2 regions of the Kitasatospora sp. NPDC002965 genome follow, and region 1 is predicted to be linked to the other one. Evidence: riboswitches for the same ligand, from Rfam matches in the RefSeq annotation. Region 1 holds a riboswitch; the other holds the start of a gene.
The links. A riboswitch is a leader RNA that binds a small molecule or an ion and turns the genes downstream of it on or off. The one in region 1 is predicted to bind cobalamin.
Positions count from the first base shown of each region.

Region 2: linked by a shared signal. The riboswitch ahead of ABZY91_RS03075 (iron ABC transporter permease) and the one ahead of metE (5-methyltetrahydropteroyltriglutamate--homocysteine S-methyltransferase) in region 1 are both predicted to bind cobalamin.

Region 1 covers NZ_JBEXNT010000148.1:6,284-13,626, forward strand. The annotation lists gene fabV (enoyl-[acyl-carrier-protein] reductase FabV) at 1-482, shown strand, start outside; gene ABZY91_RS35935 (helix-turn-helix transcriptional regulator) at 535-1,374, opposite strand; gene ABZY91_RS35940 (SDR family oxidoreductase) at 1,490-2,263, shown strand; gene ABZY91_RS35945 (glycerophosphodiester phosphodiesterase family protein) at 2,515-4,638, shown strand; gene ABZY91_RS35950 (adenosylcobinamide amidohydrolase) at 4,905-5,696, shown strand; cobalamin riboswitch at 5,865-6,085, shown strand; gene metE (5-methyltetrahydropteroyltriglutamate--homocysteine S-methyltransferase) at 6,246-7,343, shown strand, end outside.
Region 2 covers NZ_JBEXNT010000004.1:48,833-56,175, forward strand. The annotation lists gene ABZY91_RS03040 (ABC transporter substrate-binding protein) at 1-178, shown strand, start outside; gene ABZY91_RS03045 (ABC transporter substrate-binding protein) at 608-1,534, shown strand; gene ABZY91_RS03050 (amino acid ABC transporter permease) at 1,572-2,546, shown strand; gene ABZY91_RS03055 (amino acid ABC transporter ATP-binding protein) at 2,591-3,343, shown strand; gene ABZY91_RS03060 (CGNR zinc finger domain-containing protein) at 3,456-4,046, shown strand; gene sodX (nickel-type superoxide dismutase maturation protease) at 4,057-4,521, opposite strand; gene sodN (superoxide dismutase, Ni) at 4,710-5,105, shown strand; cobalamin riboswitch at 5,247-5,383, shown strand; gene ABZY91_RS03075 (iron ABC transporter permease) at 5,485-6,582, shown strand; gene ABZY91_RS03080 (ABC transporter ATP-binding protein) at 6,627-7,343, shown strand, end outside.

The sequences.
Region 1 (7,343 bases):
GGACCATCGGCGCCGCCAAGCAGCACCTGGAGGACACCGCCCGCACCCTCAACACCCGTCTCGACGGCGCGGGTCACGCCTACACCGTCGTCGCCGGCGCGGCCGTCACCCAGGCCTCCACCGCGATCCCGAGCATCGCGCTCTACACCAGCATCCTCCACCGCGTCACCGGGGACGGCTGGCAGACCACCGTCGACCAGGCCGCGGAGCTGTGGAGCCGCCTCTCCGGCGACGCCGAACCCGACCTGGACGACCAGGACCGCATCCGGCTGGACGACTGGGAGATGAACCCCCGGGTGCAGACCGCCGTCCGCGCCATGTGGGACCGGATCGACGCCGAGACCATGGACACCCGTGCGGACACCGGCTGGTTCCGCGAGCAGGTCGGCCGGCTCTACGGCTGGGACGTTCCCGGCGTCGACTACGAGGCCGAGGCCGAGACCGCCGTCCCGTGGCCCGCCTCCCCGTCGTCCGGCGTCTGACGTCCGGCCTCTGACGCCCGGTCGGCGCCCGCCCGGCGCCCGGGCACGGGTGCTAGCGGGAGGCCGCCGGGTGCAGGCGGCGGAAGAGGTCCGGGGTGCGGCGGCCGGCGGGCGGGAGGTAGACGAAGAGGTGGTGGCCGCTCGCGGGGAGGGCGAGGGCGGTGTAGTCGAGCACGCCGGTGTCCAGTGCGGGGTGGCGCAGCGCGAGGCGGCCCTGGCGGGGCGGGGCGGCCCGGTGGCGGGCCCACAGGGCGGCGAACTGCGGACTGCGGGCGGAGAGCCGGGTGACCAGGGCCGTCAGCTCGCGGTCGTCCGGGCGGTCCGCGTGCTGGGCGCGCAGCCCGGCGACCAGGTCCGCGCCGATGGAGCCGGTGGGGGCGTGGTTGGCCCGCTGGGCGGCGCCGTGCGGGCAGCAGAACACCTGCCAGAGGAGGTTGCGTTCGAGGGCGGGCCGGGAGGCCGGATCGGCCATCAGCGCGGCGGCGCAGGGATTCCAGGCGAGCAGGTCGAACCGGGGCCCGGTGACGAAGGCGGGCGAGCGGTCGAGGGCGGCGAGCAGGCTCCGGGCGGTCGCGTCGACGGTCGCCGGGCCGTTCACGGCGGCGGTCGCCGGCGCGGACCGTCGGTGGGCCAGCCGGTGCAGGTGGTCCCGTTCGGGTTCGGTGAGCAGCAGGGCCGCGGCGATGCCGTCCAGCACCGGGCCGGTCGGCAGCCGCTGGCGGCCCTGCTCCAGCCTGGCGTAGTAGTCCGTCGAGATGCCCGCCCGGACGGCGACCTCCTCCCGGCGCAGGCCCGGCGTGCGGCGGCGCGGTCCGACCGGCAGCCCGGCGTCGGAGGGATCCAGGCCCTGGCGGCGGGCCCGCAGGAACGCGCTGAACGGAGTGTCGGGCATGGTCCCACGCTGCCACAGCCCGGCAGCCGTATCCAGGACCCGGCAGACCCGGGCTCCCGGGCCCAGGACGATCCGGCCGCTGCCGCCGCCCGTCCCGTCGAGGGATGCTCCCGGCATGGGACTTCTCGACCGGAAGGTCACGATCATCACCGGCGCGGGCCGGGGCATCGGCGCGGCAGCCGCCGAACTGTTCGCGGCGGAGGGCGCGTTGCTCGTCCTGGCCGCCCGCACCGGCCCCGAGGTCGAGGCGCTGGCGGCCCGGCTGCGGGCGCGCGGCGCCGACGCGGTGGCCGTCGCCGCGGACATCTCCACGGCCGAAGGGGCCGAGCGGCCGGTACAGGTCGCGCTGGACTCCTTCGGCCGGCTCGACGCCGCCTTCGACAACGCGGGCTCGGGCCCGATGCCCGCCCCGCTCGCCGAGCGGACCGAGGAGGACTGGGACGCCGTCCACGCCGTCAACCTCCGCGGCACGTGGCTCTGCCTGCGGGCCCAGCTCCGGGCGATGCTCGCGGGCGGCCGGGGCGGCTCGATCGTGCTGTGCAGCGGGGTCGGCGGCCTGGTGGGCGGGTTCGGGGACGGCACCCAGCAGGCGGCCAAGCACGGGCTCGCCGGTCTGGTGAAGGCGGCCACCACCGACTACGCCCGGCACGGCGTCCGGACCAACGCGATCGCGCCCGGGGTGGTCCGGACGCCGTCCGCCGAACCGCTGTTCACCGCCGGGCCGGCCTTCGGCGAGGCCGTCGCCCGCTTCACCCCGCTCGGCCGCCCGGCGAGCGCCACCGAGGTCGCCCAGGCCGCGGCCTGGCTGCTCAGCGACCGGTCCTCGTACGTGACCGGGGTGACGCTCCCCGTCGACGGCGGCATCACGGCGACCCGGTCCTTCGTCTGAGGCGTGCGGACGGTGCCCGACGGCGCGTCGCCGCGCTCGCCCCCGCCGTCGGGAGCACGCCGCGGACCCGCTACCGCCGGGGCGGACCCGCTACCGCCGGGGCGGGTCCGAGGACTCGGCGAGGACAACGCGCCGGTCCGGTCGGCGGGTTCGGTGAGGTACGGCCGTGCGGCGTGGAGTTTCGCAATGGTCACGAACGGTTCCCGGGGAAGTGGCTTCCGGTTCGGGGAGCGTCCCCTAGCGTGCCGGGCATGACACAGAGTCACCACGTCAGCTCCGGCAGCCCGTCCGCCGCGTCACCCGCCGTCCGTCCCGGCAACCGCCCCGGCGGCCGCCCGGGCAACCGCCCCGGCACCTCGGCCGACGACCGGCGCGACCTCCGGTCGAGCGCGGGCCGGCACACCGCCGTGCTCGCCGCCCTCGTCGCGTCCGCGCTGGGCCTGGGCACCGTCGCGCTGAGCGCCCCGAACGCCGCCTCCGCCGAGCCGCCCGCCGCCACCTCCGGCCCCGCCGCGTCCGGCCCCGGGTCCCCCGACGACCCCGCCGGGTCCCCCGGCCTCGCCGCTGCCGCCGCGGCCCCCGCCCCCGGTGACGTCGTGGTGACCGAGAGCTTCTCCGGCACCTCCCTCCCCGCCGGCTGGACCGCCGTGGAGGGCGACTGGAAGGTGGCGAACGGCCGGCTGGTCGGCACCTCCGCCAACTCCGGCCAGCAGAGCCGGATCACCTTCGGCCGCCACCTCGACGACTTCCGCATCGAGGCGACCGCCCGCTTCGAGTCCGTCGTGGACAACGCCCGCTGGGCGGCGCTCGGCCTGGACGTCCCGGCGAGCGGCGCCACCCCGTGGTCGATCGCCACCGTGCGGACCGGCACCACCGCCGCCAACGGCCTGGAGTTCGCCCGGCGGACCACCGCCAACAGCTGGCTCGTCACCGACACCGCCGCCGCCCCGGTCGCCGCCGGCACCGGCCGCGACGTGCGGATCGCCGTCGAGGTGCACGGCACCACCGCCCGCTGGATCTTCGACGGCCGGGAGGCCGCCCGCACCACCCAGGTCGCCCGCAGCGCCGACGGCGGCCAGGCGCTCGTCGTCAACGGCGCGAAGGTGTCGTTCGACGACCTCAGGGTGACCGCGCTCGCCCCGGGCGGCCTGCTCCGGCCGGCGGGCTCCCCGCTCACCGTCTTCGCCCACCGTGGCGCCTCCTCCGCGGCACCGGAGAACACCCTGGTCTCGGACGAGGTCGCCCGGCGCGGTGGCGCCGAGTGGATCGAGAACGACGTCCAGCCCAGCAAGGACGGCGTGCCGTACATCCTCCACGACGACACGGTGGACCGCACCACCGACGGCCAGGGGCGGATCCGCGACCTGACCTCCGCCCAACTGGACGCGCTGGACGCCGGTTCCCGGTTCGGCCCGGCCTACGCGGGTGCCCGGGTGCCCACGCTCGCGGCGCAGTTGGAGGATCTGCGCACCCGTGGCGGCAACCTGCTGCTGGAGATCAAGGGCCGGCACAGCCGCGACGAGGTCGCCCGGATCGTCAAGGAGGTGCGCGACCACGGGATGGCGGGCCGCGTCCTCGTCCAGAGCTTCGAGGTGGACGCCCTGCGGCACACCCGCGAGCTGGCACCGGAGTTGCCGCTCGGCCTGCTGCGCAGCACCCTCGACGCCGACCCGGTGGCGATCTCCAGGGAGCTCGGCCTGGCCGCCTACAACCCCTCGGACGGCGCCGTCTCCGCCCGGCTCGGCGTGGTGAAGGACCTGCACGCGGCCGGCGTCGCGGTCAACGTCTGGACGGTCGACGCGGCCGCCCGGTGGAAGGCGCTGGAGGCCGCCGGCGTCGACGGCATCATCACCAACCGTCCGGCGGAGCTCGCCGGCTGGAACTCCGCCTGGCAGCAGGCCGGCGCCGTCGCGCCGCCCGCCGCACCCACCGTGGCGATCACCTCCCCGGCGGCCGGGGCCACCCTGGACCGTGCCCAGCAGCCGGTCACCGCGGTGCAGGCACGCGGCGCCGACTCCGTTCGGCTGACCCTGGACGGTGCCGAGCTCACGCCGGGCACCGCGCTCGACACCACGGCGCTCGCGCTCGGCCGGCACACCCTGCGGGCGGAGGCGACCGGCCCCGGCGGGCGGGCCGAGACGACGGCCGAGTTCACCGTCGCGGCCACGCCGACCGGTCTGGCCTCGCTGGTCCTCACCTCGGGGGCGGACCGCAACGCCGTCGCCACCCTGACCGTGATGCTCGGCCAGGGCCAGTACGGGCCGCTCGCCCGGTGGGCCGAGAACCAGTCCGGCCGGACCGTCCCCGCCGACCGGGCCCGGCTGATCGCCGCCGACGCCCTCGCCCTCGGCGGTACGCCCCCCGCCAACGGCTGACCGCACCCCGGCGCACCCCGGCCGAACCGACCGCGTCGGCCGCACGACCGGAACCGGCGCACCCCGGCCGAACCGACCGGAACCGGCGCACCCCGGCCGAACCGACCGGCACCGGCGCACCGACCGCCGGACCCCGTGCCCGCTCGCCCGGCACGGGGTCCGGCGTCCGCCGGGGGCTCCGTCGATCCGTGCGGCGTCGCCCTGTGCCTAGGATTGATCGCCTGGCCGGTCGGCCGCTCACCCACGTGCCCGAAGGTGGATCGTTCATGGCAATCCCGCAGCAGCAGGCGGGCCCTCCCGGAGTGGACGACGGGGTCTTCGGCGACCCCGTGGTGATCGAGCGGTCCGGCCGCCCGGAGGACGGTGAGTGCCGCCATCTCCTGGTGTGGCGGGCCGGACCCGGCTGGCGGATGCTCAGCAGCGCCGTGCTGGGCGGCGGCCTGGGCGAGCGGGAGTGGCTGGTCAACGCCCAGGTCCGGGCCGGGTACGGCAGGACGGACCCGGACCGGCACCTGGCCCAGCTGGCGGAGGACCTGGGGCTGCGGGGTCCGGGCGTCGGGCTGATGACCGCCGCCCGGGTGGACGCCTTCACCTGGGCCCGCGACCACGGCGTCACCGCGGTGGTGACGACCGGAATCGGCGTGCCGACCTGGGCGTCGGCGCCCGCCGACGGCGACGCGCCCGGCGACGCGCTCGTTCCCGGCACGATCAACATCGTGGTCGTCGTTCCGGTGGCCCTCTCGGACGCGGCCGCCGTCAACCTCGTGGCCACCGTGACGGAGGCCAAGGTCCAGGCGCTGCTCGAAGCCGGGTACGACTGCTCGGGGACGCCGTCGGACGCGGTCTGCGTGGCGGTGCGGCGGACCGGTCCCGGCCGGGAGGCGGAGCCGTTCGGCGGCCCCCGGTCCCGCTGGGGATCCCGCGCCGCCCGCGCCGTCCACGCGGCCGTCGTGCTGGGCGCCGAGCGCGACCGGGCCGGCCGCGTCCGGGGACCCGTGCCCGGTCACCTGCGGTCCACGCCCGGGTGCGGTCGGACCTTCGTGCTCTCCGACGAGTAGCGGCACGGCCGGGGCGCGGGGTTCCGGGACGGCGGGCCGGCACCCGCACCGGCCGGTCCTGTCCTGTCCTGTGCCGTCCGGCCCTCCGCCGCCCGTCCGGGGCCCTGGCGGCGTCTCAGGATGTGGACGTCCTGGTGTCCTTGTGTTCTCCCGGTACCGGATTCGCCCTAAGCTGGGCGGGCAGCTGGTTCGCCCTGCCCACCAGGCAGGCGCGTCGTAAGAGGGAACCCGGTGGGAATCCGGGACTGCCCCGCAGCGGTGAGTGGGAACGACCGCCGTCATACGCACTGGGCCCGGTCGGGTCTGGGAAGCGACGGCCAGTAGGTGTCCGCCCTTTCGGGCGGGCGTGTCCACGAGTCCGAAGACCTGCCCGTTGCCCGCACGCGACCCGTTCGCGCGCGGACATCCCGGTGACCTCGTGGGCGGGTCGGCGTACATACCAGGCGGATCCGGCGCTTCTCGTGCGCACGCGGTCCCGCCCGGTTCGTCACCCCTTCGCGCCTCCGTCCCGTCACCGGGGCCACAGACAGGCTCGCGAAGGAGAGTCCCTTGACAGCGAAGTCCGCAGCCGCGGCAACCCTGGCCACCGTGTACGGATACCCCCGCCAGGGCGGCGGCCGTGAGCTCAAGAAGGCGATCGAGGGGTACTGGAAGGGCGCCGTGAGCGCCGACGCCCTGCTGGCCACCGCCGCCGACCTGCGTCTGGAGAACTGGAGCAGGCTCGCCGGGGCGGGCGTCCAGGAGGTGCCCACCGGCGACTTCTCGCTCTACGACCACGTGCTGGACACCACGGTCGCCGTCGGCGCGATCCCGCCGCGTCACCGGGCGGCGGTCGAGGCCGACCCGCTGGACGGCTACTTCGCCATGGCGCGCGGCACCCAGGACGTCGCGCCGCTGGAGATGACCAAGTGGTTCGACACCAACTACCACTACCTGGTGCCCGAACTCGGCCCCGACACCGTCTTCACCGCGAACTCCGCCAAGGCGGTCGCGGAGTTGCGCGAGGCCCTGGACCTCGGCCACAGTGCCCGTCCGGTGCTGGTCGGCCCGGTCACGTACCTGCTCCTCGCCAAGCCCGCCCCGGGCGTCCCCGAGGACTTCCAGCCGCTCACCCTGCTCGACCGGCTGCTGCCCGTCTACGCCGCCCTCCTCGCCGACCTGCACGAGGCCGGCGCCGCCTGGGTCCAGCTGGACGAGCCGGCGCTCGTCCAGGACCGCACCCCCGCGGAACTGAACGCCACCGCGCGCGCCTACCGCGACCTCGGTGCTCTCACCGACCGGCCCAAGCTGCTGGTCGCGAGCTACTTCGACCGCCTGGGCGCCGCCCTGCCCGTGCTGGCCAGGGCCCCGATCGACGGCCTCGCCCTGGACTTCACCGGCCCGGCCGCCGCCAACCTGGGCGACCTGGCCGCCGCGGGCGGCCTGCCCGGCAAGCGGCTGGTCGCCGGTGTGGTGGACGGCCGAAACATCTGGATCAACGACCTGGAGAGGTCGCTCTCCACCCTGGCCACCCTGCTCGGGCTGGCCGGCACCGTCGACGTGGCCGCGTCGTGCTCGCTGCTGCACGTCCCGCTGGACTCCGCCGCCGAGCGCGACCTCGACCCGCAGATCGCCCGGTGGCTCGCCTTCGCGCGGCAGAAGGCCAAC
Region 2 (7,343 bases), on a different contig from region 1:
GCAGTCCCGGTCCAACCCGTACGGGATCGCCCTGCGCAAGGAGGACACCGAGCTGCGGGACGTCCTGGCCAAGGCGGTCGACCAGCTGATCCGCAGCGGCGAGTACGACAAGATCCTCGCCAAGTGGAACGTCTCCGCGGGCGCGGCCCAGAACGCGGTGGTCAACGGCGGAATCTGAGCGGGAACGGAGCACGGGGCCCGCGTCCGGGCGGGCGCGGCGGGGCAGCCGCAATTCGGGCGAGAGCGCGGGCGGGCCTCCGGGCGGACCGCACGGGGGTCTGCATACTTATACACAGGGTGACAGGGACACGGTATCCGTCCGAATAGCGGACGGCACGCCCCCTCGTTATCCGATTTTGATCTGAATAAGGACCACCCGCCCGTCATCAGATGGCAGGATTCCCCCCATCTCGGATCGAGCCGGCCACTGGTCGAGGCGGTTCGGTCAAACGCCCACCTCGGCGGACGGTGGCGGAGAGCAGTACCTCGTACCACCCTGCGCAGTCACCCTGCCCCACCCGTACAGCGCCGTACGGCCTACTGCCCCGGTGTGCCGCCCCCCGCGGTGCGCTCCGCCCGACCTCTCCCTCAGGAGGAGATCTCCCCCATGATCGTCCGTACCCAGCGCACCCGTCTCCTCGCCGGCGCGGCCGTGCTCGCGTCCGCGTCGCTCGTGCTGACCGCCTGCGGCAGCAGCAAGGAGGAGAGCAGCGGCGCGCCGAATGCCTCCGCAACCGTCAACGAGGTGAAGGTCGACGAGAAGCTGACCGCGCTCGTCCCGGCCGACGTCAAGTCCGCCGGCAAGATCGTGGTCGGTACGGACGCCTCGTACGCGCCGAACGAGTTCAAGGACGACAGCGGCAAGATCGTCGGCATGGACGTCGACCTGGCCAACGCCGTCGCGGCCAAGCTCGGCCTCAAGGCCGACGTCCAGGACTCGCAGTTCACCGCGATCATCCCGGGCATCCAGTCGAACAAGTTCCAGCTCGGCATGTCGTCCCTCACGGACAACAAGGAGCGCGAGCAGACCGTCGACCTGGTCACCTACTTCAACGCCGGCAGCGCGATCGCGGTCAAGAAGGGCAACCCGGACAAGATCAACGCCGACGACCTCTGCGGCAAGAAGATCGCCGTCCAGACCGGCACCACCCAGGCCCAGGAGATCACCGACACCCGCAGCCCCGCCTGCGTCAAGGCCGGCAAGCCGGGTGTCGTGAACGACGGCGACAAGTTCGACCTGCAGACCGACGTCACCAACGCGGTGGTCTCCGGCCGCGACCAGGCGATGATGGCCGACTCCCCGGTCGTCGACTACGCGATCAAGCAGTCCGGCGGCCAGCTGGAGAAGCTCGGCTCCACCTACGACTCGGCCCCCTACGGCATCGCGCTCGCCAAGGGCTCCGCGCTCGCCCCGGCCGTCCAGGGCGCCGTCCAGTCGCTGATCGACGACGGCACCTACAAGCAGATCCTCGCCAAGTGGGGCGTCGAGGCCGGCGCCCTCGACAAGTCCACGCTCAACGGCGCCGTCAGCTGACCCTCCGCCGGATTCCTCTCTCCCCCGAGGCCACACCGTGAATTCTCTGGACAAGGGGCACGCGGAGAAGGGACGGCCTGAGACCATCAAGGCCGTCCCGGTCCGCCACCCCGGACGCTGGGCGGGCGCCGTCGTCATCGCCGTCCTCGGCGCGATGCTGCTGAGCGCCCTCTTCACCAACCCCGCTTTCAAGTGGGACATCGTCGGGAAGTACCTCTTCCACGACAGCATCGTGCACGGCATGCTCGTCACGCTGGAGCTGACCGCGCTCGCCATGATCATGGGTGTGGTCGGCGGCATCATCCTCGCGGTGATGCGGCTCTCCCGGAACCCGCTGCTCTCCGGCACCGCCTGGATCTACATCTGGATCTTCCGCGGCACGCCGGTCCTGGTGCAGCTGGTCTTCTGGAACTTCCTCGGCCTGATCTGGGCCAAGCTCTCGATCGGCGTGCCGTGGGGACCGGAGTTCTGGTCCGAGTCCACCAACGTGCTGATCCCGACCTTCGTCGCCGCCCTGCTGGGCCTCGGCCTGAACGAGGCCGCCTACATGGCGGAGATCGTCCGCGGCGGCATCCAGTCGGTGGACGAGGGCCAGGCCGAGGCGTCGCACGCGCTCGGCATGAGCCAGTTCCAGACCATGCGGCGGGTCATCCTGCCGCAGGCCATGCGGGTGATCATCCCGCCGACCGGCAACGAGACCATCTCGATGCTCAAGACCACCTCGCTGGTCTCCGTGATCTCCCTGGAGGAGATCTTCCGCGCCGGTCAGATCATCTACTCTCGGAACTACCAGAACATCCCGATCCTGATCGTGGTCAGCCTCTGGTACCTCGCCTTCACCTCCGTGCTGACCGTCGGCCAGTACTACATCGAGCGGCACTACGCCCGCGGCTCCAACCGGACCCTCCCGCCCACCCCGCTGCAGCGACTGCGGGGCCTGTTCGCCGGGAAGCCCACCCCGAAGACCCAGTCCGACGTGGTCCCGGGGCTTGAGGGAGGTGGTCACGTATGACCGATCTGACCAAGCCGACCGCCGACGCCGCCCAGGGCGGCCCGATGGTCCGGTCCGAGAACGTCCACAAGTCCTACGGCACCGTCCAGGTCCTCAAGGGCATCGACCTGGAGGTCAAGCAGGGCGAGGTGTTCTGTCTGATCGGCCCCTCCGGCTCCGGCAAGTCGACCTTCCTCCGGTGCATCAACCACCTGGAGAAGATCAACGGCGGCCGGCTCTGGGTGGACGGCGACCTCGTCGGCTACCGCCAGAAGGGCGACAAGCTCTACGAGCTCAAGGACAGCGAGGTCGCGCTGAAGCGGCGCGACATCGGCATGGTCTTCCAGCGCTTCAACCTGTTCCCGCACATGACCGCCATAGAGAACGTCATCGAGGCGCCGGTGCAGGTCAAGGGCGAGAGCAGGAGCTCCGCCCGGGAACGCGGGATGGCGCTGCTGGAGCGGGTCGGTCTGGCCGACAAGGCCAAGAACTACCCGTCCCAACTCTCCGGCGGCCAGCAGCAGCGGGTGGCGATCGCCCGGGCCCTGGCCATGAAGCCCAAGCTGATGCTCTTCGACGAGCCCACGTCGGCACTCGACCCCGAGCTGGTCGGCGACGTCCTCGACGTCATGCGCGGCCTCGCCGAGGAGGGGATGACCATGGTGGTCGTCACCCACGAGATGGGCTTCGCCCGCGAGGTCGGCGACGCGCTGGTGTTCATGGACGGCGGCGTCGTCGTCGAGTCCGGCAACCCGCGCCAGGTCCTCACCGACCCGCAGCACGAACGCACCCGCGCGTTCCTCTCCAAGGTGCTCTGAGCACGTCCACGTCGGCGCCCGGCAGGCCCGCCCTGCCGGGCGCCGACGTTTTCCCCGCACAGGTAATAGGCTGGACGCAGTCAGCCCGTTACCAACCCCTGGAAGGACCCCCGTGGAGCTCGCCTCGTACGCCGATCTGGCCGTCCGGCTGGTGAACACCGAGGAGCCCGAGCGCGGCACCGACTCGCTGACCTCGGTGGATGCGGTGCGCGGACTGTTCTCGGACTCGTCCCGGGCCCGCGACCTCGCCGACGAATCCGACCTGCCCCGGCTGCGGGCCGTCCGCACCCGGCTGCGCGGAGTCTTCGAGGCCGCCGCCGAGGGCGACGAGTTCCGCAGCGTCGACCTGCTGAACAGCCTGCTCATGGAGTTCCCGGTCAGCCCGCTGGTCTCCGGCCACGACTACCTGGACGCCGCCGGCCGGCCCCGCTGGCACCTGCACCTCGCCGACAACTCCCCCACCGCCACCGCGCACTTCAGCGCCGTCGCCTGCATGGGCCTGGCCGTCCACCTGACCGAGACGGGCGCCGACCGGCTCGGCATCTGCCAGGCCGCACCCTGCCGCAACTCCTACCTGGACACCTCGACCAACCGGTCCCGGCGGTACTGCTCCGACCGCTGCGCGACCCGCGCCAACGTCGCCGCCTACCGGGCCCGCAAGCGGCTGGAGGCCCAGGAGGCCGCCACCGCCGGCCAGGGCTGAGGGCCCGGACCTACGCCCGGCTCCCCCGGATCTCCTCCGGGCGGACCCAGACGCCGCAGCGCCGGGCCAGGCCGGGGATCCGGGCCAGCGGGGTGGAGAGCAGCAGGCGCTCCAGCCCGCGGCCGGGGGCCAGCCAGGCCGGGCGCGGGCGCAGCCGCAGCAGCACCCGGCCGAGCACCAGCTCGTCCGGGACCGCGCCGTAGCTGCGGCTGTCGCTGTCGACCGGCCGGTTGTCGGAGAGCAGCCACCAGCCCGTGGGGCGCCGGGCGTCGGCCCGTTTGACCACCAACAGGTCCTGCTGGAACGGGTGACGGAACACCACCACCGCGCCCGGCCTGATCCGTGCCCCGTACCGGACCAGCAGCTGGTCCCCCTCCCGCAGCGTCGGCACCATCGAGTCGCCCGCCACGTCGATCAGCCCGAACGGCGCGCCGCCCCCCGGGGCGCCGTCCTCCGGTTCCGCGCTCCGTGCCACGACTCGTCCTCCCGGCTCGCGCCCGCGTCCTCGGCTCCCAAGTCTGCCGTACGGACCGTCACCCGCCGGTGTCCGGATTGGCCGGGTTCCGGCTCGGCCTTTTGCCCTAGGCCCGCCGCCCGATCGCGAAACCCCGCGACCGGCGGGGTAATCTCGGCCGCGGGAAGACGATCTAAGGAAGGACTCCCATGTTCTCTCGTCTGTTTGCACCGCGTGCCACCGCGCACGCCCACTGCGACCTGCCCTGCGGCGTGTACGACCCCGCCCAGGCGCGGATCGAGGCCGAGTCGGTGAAGGCCACCCAGGAGAAGTACCAGGCCAACGAGGACGCGCACTTCCGCGCTCGCGCCGTCATCATCAAGGAGCAGCGCGCGGAGGCCGTCAAGCACCACATCTCGGTGCTCTGGAGCGACTACTTCAAGGCCCCGCACTTCGAGAAGTACCCGCAGCTGCACCAGCTGATCAACGACACCCTGAAGGCCGCCTCGGCCGCCAAGGCGTCGACCGACCCGGCCACCGGCCAGGCGCTGCTCGACCTGATCGCCGAGGTCGACAAGATCTTCTGGGAGACCAAGCAGGGCTGACCCCCGGTCAGCACCCCTCGGCCGCCCCCGTCCGCACCGCCGGACGGGGGCGGCCGTGCGTTCTCCGCGGGTCGGGCCCCGCCGCCGCCCAGGCCCGCGTCCGCGACCTGCCCGGGCGGTCCGCGTCCGCACCCGGCCCGGTAAGGGTTACCTGACCGGAGCGCTTGTTATGCTGCCTGGGCGTCCCGAGGGGAAGCCGGTGCGAATCCGGCGCTGACCCGCAACGGTGAACGGTGCCCCGCACCGTGAGTCCGACCGCCCCGGGGCGCCGACCTCCCGACAACTCGCCGTGGACTGCGAGGGGATGCCGCCCCGGCGTACCCTCCGCCCGGACGTGCCGCCCCGCGCCGCCCCGGCCCGAGGCGAAGGCGCGCCGCTTGTGAGCACCACCGCCACCGCACCCCCGATACCGGCCGCCGCGCCGCCCGCGCCCGGGACACGCCGGACACCCACCGCGCCGCTGGCCGCCGGCCTGGCCGCGGCCCTGCTGCTCTCGCTGGTCTGCGCCGTGGCGGTGGGCTCCTCCGGACTCGGCTGGGCCCGGGTGCTGCGACTGCTCGGCGCCGGCCTGACCGGCGGCCGGCTGGAGGCCGACGAGGCCGCCGCCTACGCGATCGTCTGGGAGATCCGGCTGCCGCGTGCCGTCCTCGCCGCCGTGGTCGGCGCCGGACTGGCCGCCACCGGGGTCGCGGTCCAGGCGATGGTCCGCAACGCGCTGGCCGACCCCTTCGTGCTCGGCATCTCCTCCGGCGCCTCGGTCGGCGCCAACGCCGTGCTCATGCTGGGCGCCTTCGCCTCGCTCGGCGTCTGGGCGCTCTCCGTCTCCGCCTTCGGCGCGGCCCTGCTCGCCATGGTGCTCGTCTACCTGACGGCCCGTACCGCCTACGGCCTCACCCCGCTGCGCCTGGTGCTGACCGGCACCGCGATGTCCTACGGCTTCTCCGCCGTCACGGCGCTGATGGTGTTCGCCGCCGCCCGCGGCGAGGCCGCCCGCTCCGCCATGATGTGGCTGCTCGGCAGCCTCGGCGGGGCCACCTGGGGCTCGGTGCCGATCGCCGCCGTCACCGTGCTCGCCGGACTGACCCACCTGATCTGCTCCGCCGGGCGGCTGGACGCGCTCGCCATGGGCGACGAGACGGCCGCCTCGCTCGGAGTCGACCCGGACCGGCTGCGCCGCGAACTGTTCGTCGTGACCGCCGCCGTCACCGGCACGGTCGTCGCGGTCAGCGGCGCGATCGGCTTCGTCGGGCTGATGGTCCCGCACGTGGTGCGGATGCTGGTCGGCGCCGGCCACCGCCGGGTGCTGCTGATCGCGCCGCTCGCCGGGGCCCTGCTGCTGGTCTGGGTGGACATCGTCTCGCGCACCCTGCTGGCCCCGGCCGAACTTCCGGTCGGGGTGGTCACCGCGGCCCTCGGGGTGCCCTGCTTCCTGCTGCTGATGCGCCGCCGCGGCTACTCCTTCGGAGGTGGCCGATGAGGGCCGTCCGCACGACCGTCCCCGACCTCACCGCGGACCCCGCCCTGGACCTCGCCGTCGACCGCGTCTCGGTCGAGCTGGCCGGCCTCCGGCTGGTCCACGACGTCACCCTGACCGCCGCCGCCGGGCAGGTGGTCGGCCTGGTCGGACCGAACGGCAGCGGCAAGTCCACGCTGCTGCGCTGCGTCTACCGGGCGCTGCGGCCCGCCGCCGGGGCCGTCCGGCTGGGCGGCGAGGAACTGCACGCGCTCACCGCGCGCGAGGCCGCCCGGCGGGTCGCCGCGCTGCCCCAGGAGCACTCCGCCGAGTTCGACTTCACCGTGGCCGAGGTGGTCGCCATGGGCCGGCTGCCGCACCGGCGCGGCCCGGCCGCCGGGCCCGCCGCCGGCGACGGCGAGCGGTGCGCCGCGGCGCTGCGCCGGGTGGGTGCGGCCCACCTCGCCGAACGGGGCTTCCTGAGCCTGTCCGGCGGCGAGAAGCAGCGGGTGCTGATCGCCCGCGCGCTGGTCCAGGAACCGAAGGTGCTGGTGCTCGACGAGCCCACCAACCACCTCGACATCGCGCACCAGTTGGAGGTGCTGGCGCTGGTCCGGGAGGCCGGGCCGACGGTACTCACCGCGCTGCACGACCTCAACCTGGCGGCCGGCCACTGCGACCTGCTGTACGTGGTCGCGGCCGGGCGGATCGTCGCCTCCGGACCGCCCGCCGAGGTGCTCGAACCCGGCCTGCTCGCCGAGGTGTTCGGGGTCCGCGCGACGCCC